Saccharothrix violaceirubra: one gene and its partner. The protein of the gene in region 2 interacts with the protein of the main gene of each other region in a pairwise test. Links are inferred from orthologs where the notes say so. Each region holds a gene or a part of one and is shown on either strand. Other genes may lie near its edges.

Region 1 (7,438 bases), 3.6 Mb from region 2 along the record:
CGCGAGCCCGGCCTGGAACAGGCCGTCGCCCCACTGGGCGGCGAGCCGGGACAGCAGCAGCCGCCGGAAGTCGGCGATGCGCAGGAGTCTGCGGACGCCGAGGTGGTGCTTTTCCGTCGTCACGCCCCTGGTCACGACAGCAGCGTAGGCCTTGGCCGGGAGCCGGACCCCTGCGGACAGGGGTCCGGCTCGTCGGGTACCCAAGGTCGCCTCTCGGCGGCAGCGCCCGACGGCTCCGGCCGCACCGGTATTCCGCCGAGGCGGTTTGTGTTGGGCCCGGGGGACTCGAAGGCACCCGACGGTCCGTACAACGACCGTGACTCCCCGGATGTTCCACGCCGGGTGTAGCGGCCGTCGTCTGGGATCATGGCGACGTGCGCGATGAAGACGACGTCCAGCCGGGCTCCCTGCTGGTGGCTGCGACGGGTCTGACCGATCCCAACTTCCGCCGCACGGTGGTCTACGTGATCGACCACCGCGGCGAGGGGACGCTGGGCGTCGTGCTGAACCGACCGAGCGAGGTGGCGGTGCACGACGTGCTGCCCAACTGGGGTCCGCACGTGTCCCGGCCGCAGGCCGTGTACATCGGCGGGCCGGTCGAGCAGAAGACGGCGCTGTGCCTGGCGGCGTTGCGCGCGGGCGAGGACCACCAGTCGATCAAGGGCATGGTGGGCGTGCACGGCCCGGTCGCGCTCATCGACCTGGACTCCGACCCGGACGACCTCGTGCCCAAGGTGCGCGGGCTGCGGGTGTTCGCCGGGTACGCGGGGTGGAACGAGGGCCAGTTGGCCGGCGAGATCGAACGCGGCGACTGGCTCGTGTTCCCGGGTCTGCCCGACGACGTGCTCACGCCGCCGAACGTCGACCTGTGGGGTCGGGTGCTGCGCCGCCAGGGCATGCCGACGGCGTTGCTCGCGTCGTTCCCGGTGGACGTGCGGCGGAACTAGGCGCGGGTGAGCACGCCACACCCGCCGCCGGCGCATGCGCAGCCGCCGCACCCGGCGGGCGTCGGCTCGGGCATGGCCTCGGCGGCCCGGTGGCCCAGCACGCCGCCGGCACCGGCGATCACCAGCGTGCCGACCAGGCCGACCAGGCCGATGACGAGCGCGGTCTCCGGCTTCGCGGCGATGGCCGCGGCGGTCACCAGCGCGACCGCACCGGCCACGATCGTGGGAACACCGGCGATGCGGTTGGCCAGCGCAAACGTTTCATCGTCACGCAACGTGGCCTTGGTGCGGACACCGAAGAACCTGTTCCGGTGAAGCAGGCCCCGCAAGCCCAGCGCGCCGATCGCGACGAACGCGGCCCCGACCAGGGCCGATACCACCAGCAGCACGATGTTCACGCCCACGAGGGTAGGCCCGCGGGATTCCGAACCACGAACCGGGTTTCACCCGGACGAGCACTTCCCGTCGAGGTCCGATGATCGGAAGGCTGTGGGCACATGAGACTTCGCACCTGCGTCGCCGTGGTCGTCCTCGCGTTGGGCGTGACCGCGGTGCCGGCGACCGCCGCGCCGGCCGGTGTCCGCTACCTCGGACAGGCGGTCGTCCCGCACAAGCTCCAGTTCCGGGGCACGACCGTCGGTGGCCTGTCCGGCATCGACCGCGACCCGTTCACCGGCCGATACGTGCTGATCAGCGACGACCGCGGCTACACCGAGCCACCCCGGTTCTACACGGCGAACGTGCGGGTCACGACGTCCGGCGTCGACTCGGTGGAGATCACCGACGTGCGGACGTTGAAGCGGCCCGACGGCTCGACCTACCCCTCGCCCGCCGTCGACACCGCCAACGCGATCGACCCCGAGGAACTGCGCGTCGACCCGTGGACCGGCGGCTACTGGTGGGCACAGGAAGGCGACCGGCCCACCGGCAAGCCGCTCGTGCAGCCGTCCATCCGGCAGGCCGGGCGTGACGGGGCGCACGTGGCCGACTTCACCCTGCCGCGCAACTACGCCATCGAGCCGACCACCGGTCCGCGCCGCAACCAGGCGCTGGAGGCGTTGACGTTCTCCTCCGCCGGGTTCCTGGTGACCAGCGTCGTGGAGGGTCCGCTGCTCCAGGACGGCGACGTGCCGACCGTCGACCGGGGCGCGTTGACCAGGCTGACCGTGCAGACGCGCGGTGGCGACGTGGTCGCGCAGTACGCGTACCCGTTGGAGAAGCTGTTCGCGGTGCCCGAGCCGGGGCCGTGGGGACCGGACACGGGCGTGCCGGCGATCCTGGCCGACCCGTACACGCCCGGGAAGTACCTGACGCTGGAACGCCAGTGGGTGCCCGGCGCCGGGTACGACGTGCGGATCTTCGAGATCTCGGTCTTCGGCGCCACGGACGTGCGCAGGCTCGACACGTTGAACGCGAACGTGCGACCTGTGCACAAGAAGCTCGTGGCGAACCTGAAGGACCTTCCGCTGCCGGTGGTCGACAACGTCGAGGGCATCACGTGGGGCTCGGTCCTGCCCACCGGCGAACGCACCCTGCTGCTGGTCAGCGACGACAACTTCTCGGCCGAGGAGTTCACCCGGTTCATCGCGGTCGCGCTGCGCTGATACCGTGGTGACATGAGCAAGGCAAGCCTGCTTCTTGGCTAGCCGCGCGGACCGTCAGGATCGCGCGGCAACCCCTCACGCCCGTCGGGCTGGGGGGTTTCGTCGTGTCAGGGCAGGTATACCGATCGAGAGGGACATCCCGATGAGCACCGAGTCGGCGGAAACCCCGGCGTTCCGCTACACCGCCGGACTGGCGGGCGAGATCGAGCAGCGGTGGCAGAAGCACTGGGAGGAGCAGGGCACCTTCCACGCGCCCAACCCGGTCGGTCCGCTCGCCGGCGAGGTCCCGGCCGACAAGCTGTTCGTCCAGGACATGTTCCCGTACCCGTCGGGCGCCGGCCTGCACGTCGGCCACCCCCTGGGCTTCATCGGCACGGACGTGTTCGCCCGGTACCACCGGATGAACGGGCGCAACGTGCTGCACACGATGGGCTTCGACGCGTTCGGCCTGCCCGCCGAGCAGTACGCCGTGCAGACCGGGCAGCACCCCCGGCACACCACGGAGGAGAACATCCGGACCTACCTGCGGCAGATCCGCCGGCTGGGCCTGGGCCACGACGAGCGCCGGCGCATCTCCACGATCGACCCGGACTACTACCGGTGGACCCAGTGGATCTTCCTGCAGATCTTCGAGTCCTGGTACGACGCCGAGGCCGGGCGGGCGCGTCCGATCTCCGAGCTGGTCGCCCAGTTCGAGTCCGGTGAGCGCGAGGCGCCCGGCGGCTGGGCGGACCTGTCGAAGGCCGAGCGGGAGCGGGTGCTGGGCGAGTACCGCCTGGCCTACCTGTCCGAGGCGCCGGTCAACTGGTGCCCCGGCCTGGGGACCGTGCTGGCGAACGAGGAGGTCACCGCCGACGGGCGCAGCGAACGCGGCGACTTCCCCGTGTTCCGGCGCTCGCTGCGCCAGTGGATGATGCGGATCACCGCGTACGCCGACCGCCTGGTCGACGACCTGGACCGGCTGGACTGGCCGGACAAGGTCAAGGCCATGCAGCGCAACTGGATCGGGCGGTCGCAGGGCGCGCGCGTGCGGTTCGCCGTCGGCGGGTCCGCGATCGAGGTCTTCACGACCCGGCCCGACACGCTGTTCGGCGCGACATACCTGGTGCTGGCGCCCGAGCACCCGCTGGTGGACGCGATCACCACGGCCGACGCCGTCGACGCCGTCGCGGCCTACCGGCGTGAGGTCGGCCGGAAGTCCGAACTGGACCGACAGGAGAACAAGGAGAAGACAGGCGTCTTCACCGGATCTTTTGCGGTCAACCCGGTCAACGGCGCGAAGCTGCCGGTGTACGTCGCCGACTACGTGCTGATGGGCTACGGCACCGGCGCGATCATGGCCGTGCCCGGCCAGGACCAGCGCGACTGGGACTTCGCCAAGGCGTTCGACCTGCCCGTGATCCGGACCGTCCAGCCGCCCGCGGACTTCGACGGCGAGGCGTTCACCGGCACCGGCCCGGCCGTCAACTCCGGCTTCCTGGACGGCCTGGACGTGGCCGACGCCAAGAAGCGGATCATCGCCTGGCTGGAGGAGGAAGGCCACGGCGAAGGCACGGTCCAGTTCAAGCTGCGCGACTGGCTGTTCTCGCGCCAGCGCTACTGGGGCGAGCCGTTCCCGATCGTGTACGACGAGGACGGCACGCCCGTCGCCGTGCCCGAGTCGGCGCTGCCGATCGAACTGCCCGACATCGACGACTACTCGCCGCGGACGTTCGACCCCGAGGACGCGGACTCGCAGCCGTCGCCACCGCTGTCGCGCGCCGCGGAGTGGACGAAGGTCGTGCTGGACCTGGGCGACGGCCCGCGCGAGTACCGGCGCGAGGTCAACACCATGCCCAACTGGGCCGGATCGTGCTGGTACCAGTTGCGCTACGTGGACCCGACCGAGTCGTCGCGGTTCGTGAACGCGGAGAACGAGCGCTACTGGCTGGGCCCGCAGGCGTCCCGCGGCGCCTCGGACCCGGGTGGTGTCGACCTGTACATCGGCGGCGTCGAGCACGCCGTCCTGCACCTGCTGTACTCGCGGTTCTGGCAGAAGGTGCTGTTCGACCTGGGCCACCTGTCCGGCGACGAACCGTACCGGCGGCTGTTCAACCAGGGCATGGTCGAGGCTTACGCGTACCGCGACGCCCGTCGCGTGCCCGTCCCGGCCGAGCAGGTCGAGGAGCGTGACGGCAAGTACTTCTACGAAGGCGAAGAAGTCACCCGCGAGTACGGGAAGATGGGCAAGAGCCTGAAGAACGTCGTCACGCCGGACGAGATGTGCGACAAGTACGGCGCCGACACGTTCCGCCTGTACGAGATGTCCATGGGGCCCATGGACGTTTCGCGGCCTTGGGCGACCAAGGACGTCGTCGGCGCACAGCGGTTCTTGCAGCGGCTGTGGCGCAACCTGGTCGACGAGACGACGGGCGAGTTGCGTGTCGTCGACACGCCGGCGACCGAGGACGAGCTGCGCCTGCTGCACCGCACGATCGACGGCGTGCGCGACGACTACGCGAACCTGCGCTACAACACGGCGGGCGCGAAGTTGATCGAGCTGAACAACTACGTGACCAAGCACCACCCGTCCGGTGCCCCGCGTGACCTGGCCGTGCCGCTGGTCCTGATGCTGGCGCCGCTGAGCCCGCACGTGGCCGAGGAGCTGTGGTCGAAGCTGGGCAACGCCACGTCGCTGGCCCACGGCCCGTTCCCGGTGGCGGACGCGAAGTACCTGGTGGAGGACACGGCCGAGTACCCGATCCAGGTCAACGGCAAGGTGCGCGCGCGGGTGGTCGTGGCGGCGTCGGCTTCGCCGGACGAGGTGAAGGCGACGGCCCTGGCGGACGAGAAGGTCGTCGAACTGTTGGGCGGCAAGGAGCCGCGCAAGGTGATCGTCGTCCCCGGCCGGTTGGTGAACGTGGTGCTGTGAGTTCTCGTGGTGCCGGGACCTGCGGGTCCCGGCACCACCTCACGGCTTGGGTAGCTGGGCGGCCACCTCGGCGATCAGCTCCAGGGTCCCGACGTCGACGACGCCCGAGACGGACTCCGTCTCGGCGATGGTGATGTTGTCGGCTTTGGGGTCCGCCGAGTAGTGGTCACCGGTGAAGGCGATGTCGGCCAGGCCGAGGAGGGCGCTGCCCAACGGCCTGATGTCGCCACTCCCATGGACGTCCATCACCCGCTGGAAGTCGCGGACCTGCCCCCGGTTCGCGAACCCGACCCAGACCACCGAGACGACGGCGACGTTGCCCGCCCCGTCGTCGAGCGCGAAGACCGTCCGGTCGAGCGACCGGCACGGCGTCCGGACGAAGAACTCGCGGACCTGCCCGAACGATGCGGTGAGGCACTCCAGGTCACGCCGGTCGACCTTCCTGGTGACCCGGCGCCCCAGCCGGCTCCAGGCCGCGTCGCCATTGCCTTCGCGCGCCGACTTCTTGCTGTCGGCCTTACGCGCCGACAGGCTGTCGACGGGACCTCCTCCACCCGCACCGCCCCCGACGGCCGCTCCTCCGCCGACCCCGGCCAGGGCCACCACCGCGATCGCGGCCACCACCGCGCCACCCCCACCACTGCCCTTGTCCGATCCGCCGCCAGCCCCACCGATCCTGCGACTCACCGCGTACCCCCTGATCCGTCGGCGGACCAGAAGACACCACCGACCGGCTTTCCGGTCCGGAACGCGTCGGTATCACCTGATCGAGCGAGGGCGCTCGACGTCGCCGGTCGTCGTGGGAACTCGCCACCGGTACGCCTCGGGGAAGTGGGCGCTTACGGCTCGCGGACGTTGAGCGAGGCCACGACCTCGTCGCGGTCGTTGATGAAGTCGTGGCCGGTCGGCAGGGTGAACAGGCCGATCAGATCCACGAACACATCCCGCTCGGCCGGGGTGATCCCGATCCGGGAACGGTGGAGCAGCGCGCTCAACTCGTCGAAGAAGAAGCCCCACTCCCCGGCTTCGCCCAGCCCTTCGAGGCTGTCGAGATCGTCGTCGGAGATCCGTCCGGCCAATCCCGCCACGAGTGGCAACGCCTCCTCGTGGAAGCGGACGAGTCGGTCGTGGCGGGCGACTGGCTCACTCATCGTTCGGTCACCTCGTCGGATCGGTGGGGTTGCCGTACCTGTCGTTGTGGATCACGCCTCGTCCTCGACGGGGATAGCCGGTCCACACCGCGCCGTCCGGCCCGAGAATCACATCCATCACGACCCCCTCGCGTTCTCCTCGTACTTGCCAACTGTCGGGGTTCCATCTGGCCCGGGGTGGCGAGTCGGGGTTCCTGGCCACGTCGAGGATGGCCGAGATGATCTTTTCATCACTCCAGTGGGCCGGGAACTCTTTCTTGAACGGCATTCCGGTGCCTGGAGCGTGTCCGCCGTTCTCATCGTCCCCGTCGCCGTCGAGGATGTGGACTCGGCGGGCTTCCGTGACGTGGAACGTCGGTGGCGTCCTGCCCTCTTGGATAGCGTCCCACGCGGTGGGTGTGGAGGTCAGACCAAGTGAAGTCAGGTAATTCTCGACCAGGGCGGTGATGGCCCGCAGGTCGTCGACCGTCGCACGGATCGCCTTGGCCGTCGTGGCGAACGCGGTGTGCCTCGCATCGCCGAGCGTGGTCATGAGCAGGGCGTGTGCCTCGTCGACCAAGGTCGCGGCCTGCTCGTGGTGCGCGATCGCCTGCGCGACCAGGTCCAAGGCCCGCCGTAGCGATTTGCCCACCTCGCCGAGCGACGTCATGGTCGCGGGTCCACGCCCATCTCGCCCATGAGGTTGGTCAGCATCAGCTCGAACAGGGGCTCCGGGTTGGAGACCGCGAACGGGAAGGCGCCGAAGACCTCCAGGGCCACGTGGCCGTACAGGCGGACCCACGACTGGAGGATGTGGTAGATCGCGCCGAGGTGCAGCACGGTCTC
Region 2 (7,036 bases):
AAGGCCAGGGACGTGCGGTGTCCGTCGTCGTTCTCGACAAGTCGGCGGGAGACGTCCACGCATTCGGTGTTGGCTGCGAGCGCGTCCTCGAACCGGCCTGCCTGGAGGCAGTTGTGGCTCAACAGGCTCAGGGACAGTCGAAGGGCTACCAGGCCGTCCTTGGGGTCTTTCTCCGCCAGTCTCCGGGAGAGTGGCAGGAGCGCCTGCGTGATGGTGCACAGCAGTCGGGCGTCGCGCTCGTGATCCAGGGGTAGAGCCTTGCGCAGTTCGACGCAGGCAAGGGCCAGATGCGGGTCGTCGCGTTCGGCGCAGAGCGTCAGTGCGCTGTCCACGGCGTCGGTCAGCAGGCCGTTCGGAGCGTCCAGGGCCTGGTGCGCGAGGACGTCGATGCTGGAGATCAGGTACTTGTGCAGCGCGGCCCGGACGGTCGGTCGGCGTTCCGCCGCGAGCCTGAGGGTGTTGAGCAGTCGGACGCGGCCGGACGGGCTGTGGGTGTGCGCCGTCGTGACCACTTCGTCGAGCACCGGGGTGTCCAGCAGTTCCTCGATCAGCAGGTCCGGGCCGAAGGACGTCATGAGCGGGTCGCCGGGGTACAGGTCGGCCAGCCAGTAGGCGATGCGGCTGCGGCGTTCCCGTTGGGCCTCGCCGGCGAACTCTGGGAGGGCGGCCAACCGGTCCGCGGCCTCGGCGGCGGAAGGGGCGGTCAGCAGGGTCAGGAGTACCGCGCGTAAGGCGTGTGTCTCGTGGAGGTCTGCCAGGTGGTGTGCGGGCAGGAGGCGGGTCCACCTGTTTCGTTCCCGGGTGACGATGTGGGCCAGGACGTTCTCGCGGACCGGGTTTGCTGTGCGGTGGCCGTGTAGGGCGAGTAAGGCGGCCACGTGGACGAGTAGCGGGTTGGCGTAGTCGTCGTCGGTGACGTCCGGTGGTGGGACGGGTTTCAGGTTCAGGTGGTGGCTGAAGGCATCTACGGCGGCCTTCGCGTGGGTGTGGCGTTCCGCGGGGGACAGGGTGTGTTCGGCCAGGTCCAGGTGGAGCGTGGTGAACAGGGACGCTGTGCGGTGGCCGGCTCGGTCGAGTTCCGGCCACCAGTGCGTGGCGCGGGACAGGAGTACTACGCGTATTCGAGGGCCGTCCGGGCGGGTGGCCAGTCGTTCCAGGGCTTTGCCGAGGACGGCGGTTCCCTGCTCGGGGTAGTCGATCGTCAGGACCGTGTCGGTGGTGGGGGCCAGGACGGCAAGGGTTTCCGGGCCGGCGCGGCCTGAGGCCCAGGCGGTCATGCGGGTGCAGAACTCGGCTGCCAGGCGGCTTTTGCCTGAGCCGCCTTCGCCGGTGATGTGGGCGATGGCGAAGGGGTGGTCGGTTTCGCACCAGGTTTGGAGGGTGGTGAGCAGGTCTTCGCGGCCCAGGTAGGGGACTACGCCGAAGTGTGGTTGCAGGAGCCAGACTTCCGGTGGGTGTGAGGGGAGGGGGTGGTACGGGGGATCCGGTGGGGGCGCTGGGTGGTGGAAGTTGATGTCGCCGTAGATCTTGCCGGCTTGGACGACGTGGCTTGCGTAGCCGGTGATGGCGTTTTCGACGCTGTTGGACATGGGTCGTTCGGTCATCTCGCCGAGTGTGCCGCATCTTGATGGGGTGACAGGTGCTTGGTCGCCTGGTCCGGGGTTGAGTCGGGGAAGCTGTGCAAGCGGTCGCTCGCCGCTCGGGCCGACCACCGGGGAGGGCCACTCAGGGGGATCGGCCCCGGGTGCGCCGCCGTCGTGGGTCGAGTCAGATGCTGCCGGTGCACGGCATAGGGACCTGTGCGCGCAGGTAGCGGGCTGATCGGCATGCTGCCCATGCTTCGTATGGGGTTCTGCGCGGGTGGATAGCGGGGTTGGTCGTGATGGTGCCCGTACCCCGTCGTGTCGTCGACCGGTGGCATGTCGTGGGTGCCCGACATGCCACCGGTCGCGGTGGTTGATCTTGTCGTCGTGGTCAGGCGATGCCGGCGGCGATCAGTTGTGCCCAGATCACCGACTGGTCCACTACCTCCACGTCGTGCTTCTCCGCCTTCGTCAGCTTCGCGGCGCCGACGTCCGCGCCCGTCACGAGCAGGTCGGTGGTGGCCGAGACCGACGAGGTGGCGGTGGCGCCGGCCTTTTCGCACAGGCGCTGGAAAGTGGGGCGCGGGACCTTCTCGCCCGAGCGGGGGTCGCTGATGGTTCCGGTGATGACGATGGTCTTTCCGGCCAACGGCGCGTCGGAGGCGACCACGGCCGGGAGGTCTTCCTCGCGGACGTCCAGTGATACGCCGCGTTCGCGCAGGCGTTCCAGTTCCGGGCGCAGGCGGGCCAGGTGTTCGGTCAGCGAGGCGGCCACCTTGGGGCCGATGTCCTCCACGGCCACCAGGCGTTCCTCGCCGGCGTCGGCGACTTCCTCCAGCGAGCCGAAACCGGCCTTGCACAGGCGGGCGGACGTGCCTTCCGACGCCATCGGGATCGCCAGGCCGATCAAGGCGCGGCGCAGGCCGACCGCGCGGCTCTTGTCGATCGATTCGATCATCCGGGTCGCGGAGGTCTCGCCCACCCGGTCGAACTCCAGCAGGCGTTCCTTGGTCAGGGTGTAGAAATCCGACGGGTTCTCCAGGAGGCCGGTCTCGGCCAGGCGCTCGATCCACACCGGACCGATCGCGTCGATGTCGGCCGCCGCGCGCGACGCCCAGTGGATCAGGCGGCGCACGGTCTGCGCCGGGCAGGCCACGTTGGTGCAGAACAGCTCGCGACTGTTGCCCTGTTCGGTCAACGGTTGTGCGCACGACGGGCAATGCGTCGGCGGCACGATCTCCTGCTCCTCGCCCGTGCGCTTCGACTCGTCGAGCACCCCCGCCACGAACGGGATCACGTCGCCGGCCCGGCGGACCAGCACCGTGTCGCCGATGCGGATGCCCTTGGCGCGGATGACCTCCTGGTTGGCCAAGGTCGCCCTGGTGACCGTCGTGCCGCCCACGAACACCGGCTCCAACCACGCCACCGGCGCGATCTTGCCCGTCTTGCCCACGTCCCACACGACGTCCGCCAGCACCGTGGTCTTCTCCTCGGCCGCGAACTTGTACGCCAGCGCGCCGCGCGGGGAGTTCGACCGGGTGCCGGCGGCCGAGTATGCGTCGCGGTTGGCCAGCCGCAGCACGGCGCCGTCGAGGTCGTAGTCCAGCTCGTTGCGCTCGCGCTCGATGTCGGAGATCACGTCCTGGGCCGCCGCCGCGTCCGAGCAGTGCCGCATGTCCGCCACCGTGAACCCGAACGTCCGCAGCCCCTGCTCCAGATCGGCCGCCGCGCCGTCCGAGGCGTCCAGGTCGAACGCGAAGAACACCATCCGCCGCCCGGCCACCGCCGCCGGGTCCTTGGCCCGCAGCGTGCCCGCCGCCGCGTTGCGCGGGTTGATCAACGGCTTGTCCTGGTGCGTCTCGTTGTAGGCCGCGAACGTCGACCGCAGCATGACCGCCTCGCCGCGCACCTCGACGCGCCCGGACGTGTCGATCTTCGGCGGCACGCCGTCCACCAATGCCCTGACCAGCGGTGTCACGTCGTCGCCGGTCGTGCCGTCACCGCGCGTGACGGCCCGCGCCAACCGGCCGTCCTCGTACACCAGCGCCAGCGACAACCCGTCCAGCTTGGGCATCACCACGACCGGCTGGCCCGGGAACCGGTCGAAGAACGCCGCCACCTGCTCGGGCTTCGTCGCCTTCTCCAACGACAGCATCGGACGCGAATGCCGTACCGGGGCGTGCAGCACGGCCGGCGCACCCACCTGCTCCAGCGGATTCGGGTCCGGCGTCCACTCGGGATGGGCCGCCACGAGAGCGCGCAGCTCGTCCTCGATCGCGTCGTACTCGGCGTCGGCCACCAGCGGCGAACCGCTGTAGTAGGCGTCGCGCAACGACACGATCTGATCGGCGAGTTCCCGGATGCGTTCCTGAGCGTTCACAGGGCACAAGCTACCTCCGGGCACCGACAGTTCCGGTGGAGTCCTGGCCACGCGGTCGGGTAATGAGTCGACCCGGTGACGTCCTGGGGGTGGCGGACGTCACCGGGTCGGGGGCGGCCGGGACGGGGGAGGGGCGTCCCGGCGTGCTCAGCGGACCGGCGGGACGAGGGCGCGTCCGGCCGAGTCGAACGCGGTGACCTGTTCGGGGTCGGCGCCGGACGGCCACCACGCGAGGAAGTAGCCGTCGTGCACGGACGCGGTCACGTGCCGGCCGTCGGCGGTGTCCACGGTCACCCGGCTGACCTCCGGCGAGACCAGGCCGTACGCGATCCGCGCCGCGTCCGGACCCGACGCCTGGCCCGGGACGGCCACGGTCTGGAGCACCTCGCCCGGCGCGAGCGCGGCGTCGGGCGTCAGGCCGCTGAGCGTGCCGCCCCGCACGGAGTCGCCGTCCCGGACCCCGAGCCAGTCGGCGCACAGCGCGACCTGCCGCCCGCTCGCCACCAGCGCGGTCTGGAACACGCCACGCCGTTCGCCGACGACCGGCCGCAGGTCGGACGCCGCGTCCGGGAACGCGTCGCGCACGTCGTCGGCGCACCGCGTGCCCAGTGCGGCGGTCTCGGCCGGGCCGAGTCCGCTCGGCTCGGCGGTCCACGACGCGTAGGCGGGCTGTGGTGTCACCAGGACGTCCGCGACGAGCAGGACCGCCACCAGGAGCGCGACCGCCCCGGCGGGGACGAGCAGCCACCCGCGCCGGGTCCGGCGTCGTGGCCGTGCGCGGACGGCGCGTTCGATCCCCATGCGCATGCTCTCGGCCTTCGCGGCCGGGATGCGCCGTGCCGCCGGCAGGTCGCCCAGGATGTCGTGCATCGCTCCTCCGTTCATCGGTTCGAGGACAGCGGGACGGGCGGCACGAGCGCGGCGAGGCGGCGGCGTGCGCGGGACAACCGTGAGCGCACGGTGCCGACCGGAACGCCTAACGCGATCGCGGCGGACGCGTAGTCCAACTCGCCGAACACGCACACGGCGATGACGTCCCGTTCCCGCTTGGGCAGTCCCGCGATCGCGGCGAGCACGTCGGCCATGCGCCGTTCGTCGTCGATCTTCGCGGCCACGGTCTCGGCCAGTTCCGGCTCGGGTGGACCGGCCGGGATCCGCCGGAGCAGCGCGTCGTAGCGGGTCCCGGACCGCCGGTGCCGGTGGGTCACCCGGGTGGCCACGCCGATCAGCCACGGCAGCAGCGACCCGGTGTCGAGCACGAGTCGACGGCGGGTGCGCCACGCCTCCAGGAACACCGCGGAGACGAGGTCCTCGGCCACCGACCACGATGCCACCCGGCGGAAGCAGTAGTTGTACACGGCGTCGTGGTGGCGGCCGAACAACTCGCCGAACGCCTCGGCGTCGCCGGTCACGGCCGCGTCCCACAGCTCCTGGTCGCCCATCACACCCCTTCATGCCCGCCCGGCAGGTCCTGGTTCCCGCCCCGAACGCGAAAGTTCCGCTCGGGCCGGCGCCGGCCCGAGCGGAACGGGGGTCGTGCGGTCAAGCGGTCAGCTCCACTGGCCCTTGCCGTTGGGGAAGACCGTGGTGTTGTGGTACGGGTTCGACTCCTGGATGCAGTTGAAGTAGTCGACGTAGCAGAACTTGCGCTGGGTCCAGGAGTTGTACCGGTTCCAGTTCACGCCGTACTGCTGACCCGACTGCGTCAGGCCCTTGTCGGTCCAGCCGATCCAGTGGGTCTCGCCCCAGCGCTCGGTGTAGGCGTGCGCGCGGATCCACGAGCCGTCGCCGCACCACTTCACCCGGTGGTGGGAGGTCCACAGCCTGGCGCCGAAGACGTTCTTCGCCTGCCGCCAGGCGTCCCAGCTCCAGCAGGTCACGGCGGCCGAGTTGAGGTCGTCCTTCTGCAACTGGGTCAACGCCTGGCCGTTGGCCGCGGCACCCGCGATGTAGTCGGACTTGGCGAGGGGGGATGCCTCCTCGGACCCTTCGACGAAGGTGGCGACCTGCGCCTCTTCGGGTACGGTCGGGTCGGGTGCGGCGGACGCGTTGCCGCCGAGGACCAGCACACCCAGTGCGGCGATGGCCGTGGCCGTGCTCAACAATCGCTTCAACACGAAATCGATCCCCCATCTTGTTTCCCCGGTGAAGCCTCTCGGTAATCGAGCGGCGATGAAGAGCTTCGCACGCGGTGATCGGCGCGGAATCGGCCGACGGGGGTAATTCCGGTAAAACAATTTGTGTTTCGTTCTCGTTGAAACAAAAGTTGTTTTCCGGCCGAAGTCAGCGCTGCTCCATCAGGGTGATTTGTCTCCGGCGGGTTGTCGGCGTGTCGTAGGTTCGATCTTGTGGGGGTCTTCTTCGATGACGAGGTGGAAGAGAGAGTCCGCGCGCTCGTGCACGAGCTGGTCGTCCTGATCAGCCCCGTGCACGACCCGGAGATCCTGGTCAGGCTGTGGGTACTGGAGTCCGTCTCCCGTGCGGTCCGCGAGATGGGGGACCTGGAGGTGCTCCGGGCCCGTGAACCCGCCCCGGCCGTCGGGCACGGTGGCCACACCTGGGCGGAAATAGGCTCCGCGCTGGGCGTGTCGTCGCAAGCCGCACGTCAGCGCGCCGAACGCCGCCGTCAGACACTTCACCGGTTCGACGGCGGCACCAAGGTATGACAGGCGGCCGGTCGGCGCGGTCCCGTACCGCGTCGACCGGCCCTGGATATTCCGATGACGTCGTTATGTCGGAATATCCCCGGGAGCGCCCTCCCGGATCGGGCGACCGGTCCGAAGTCGGAATTCCCCGGGTGCGAGCGCGGTGCGTTGCCGGAAATACTTGGCGAAATTCGTCGGGTCGGAGAATCCGAGTCGGGTGCCGATCGCGGCGGCGGGAAGATCGGTGTGCGCCAGCAGGCGTCGCGCCTCCAGCACGATGCGACGGTCCAGGAACTCCTTGGGAGCCAGGCCCGTCGCATCCCTCGTCGCCCGTGCCAGCGTCCGCGTCGAGTAGCCCAACTCGCGTGCGTAGTCGGCCACGCGGTGCCGATGGGTGAAGTCGCGCTCCACGGCGTCCCGGAACCGCG

The links.
Region 1: the proteins of ligA (region 2) and leuS interact in binary tests that used the Escherichia coli proteins (3 or more experiments, as listed by UniProt). The link is inferred for Saccharothrix violaceirubra from one-to-one orthologs.

Annotation. Positions count from the first base shown.
Region 1 is NZ_JACHJS010000001.1:7,121,278-7,128,715, forward strand. What follows is about bases 2,302-5,662. They hold leuS (leucine--tRNA ligase), read left to right. Parts: upstream 2,302-2,693; coding sequence 2,694-5,462; downstream 5,463-5,662. Other genes in these bases: F4559_RS33095 (esterase-like activity of phytase family protein), read left to right, coding at 2,302-2,551; F4559_RS33105 (hypothetical protein), read right to left, coding at 5,502-5,662. In the rest of the region: F4559_RS33080 (MFS transporter), read right to left, coding at 1-135; F4559_RS33090 (SdpI family protein), read right to left, coding at 944-1,345; more of F4559_RS33095, read left to right, coding at 1,445-2,301; more of F4559_RS33105, read right to left, coding at 5,663-6,086; F4559_RS33110 (hypothetical protein), read right to left, coding at 6,302-6,613; F4559_RS33115 (EndoU domain-containing protein), read right to left, coding at 6,621-7,262; F4559_RS33120 (TetR/AcrR family transcriptional regulator), read right to left, coding at 7,259-7,438.
Region 2 is NZ_JACHJS010000001.1:3,538,149-3,545,184, reverse strand. Bases 1,470-4,428 are described here. They hold ligA (NAD-dependent DNA ligase LigA), read right to left. Parts: upstream 3,964-4,428; coding sequence 1,975-3,963; downstream 1,470-1,974. Other genes in these bases: F4559_RS16835 (hypothetical protein), read right to left, coding at 4,111-4,428; F4559_RS16845 (tetratricopeptide repeat protein), read right to left, coding at 1,470-1,604. In the rest of the region: more of F4559_RS16845, read right to left, coding at 1-1,469; more of F4559_RS16835, read right to left, coding at 4,429-4,833; F4559_RS16830 (RNA polymerase sigma factor), read right to left, coding at 4,845-5,405; F4559_RS16825 (hypothetical protein), read right to left, coding at 5,514-6,080; F4559_RS16820 (hypothetical protein), read left to right, coding at 6,336-6,629; F4559_RS16815 (AraC family transcriptional regulator), read right to left, coding at 6,693-7,036. UniProt on the Escherichia coli protein: DNA ligase that catalyzes the formation of phosphodiester linkages between 5'-phosphoryl and 3'-hydroxyl groups in double-stranded DNA using NAD as a coenzyme and as the energy source for the reaction.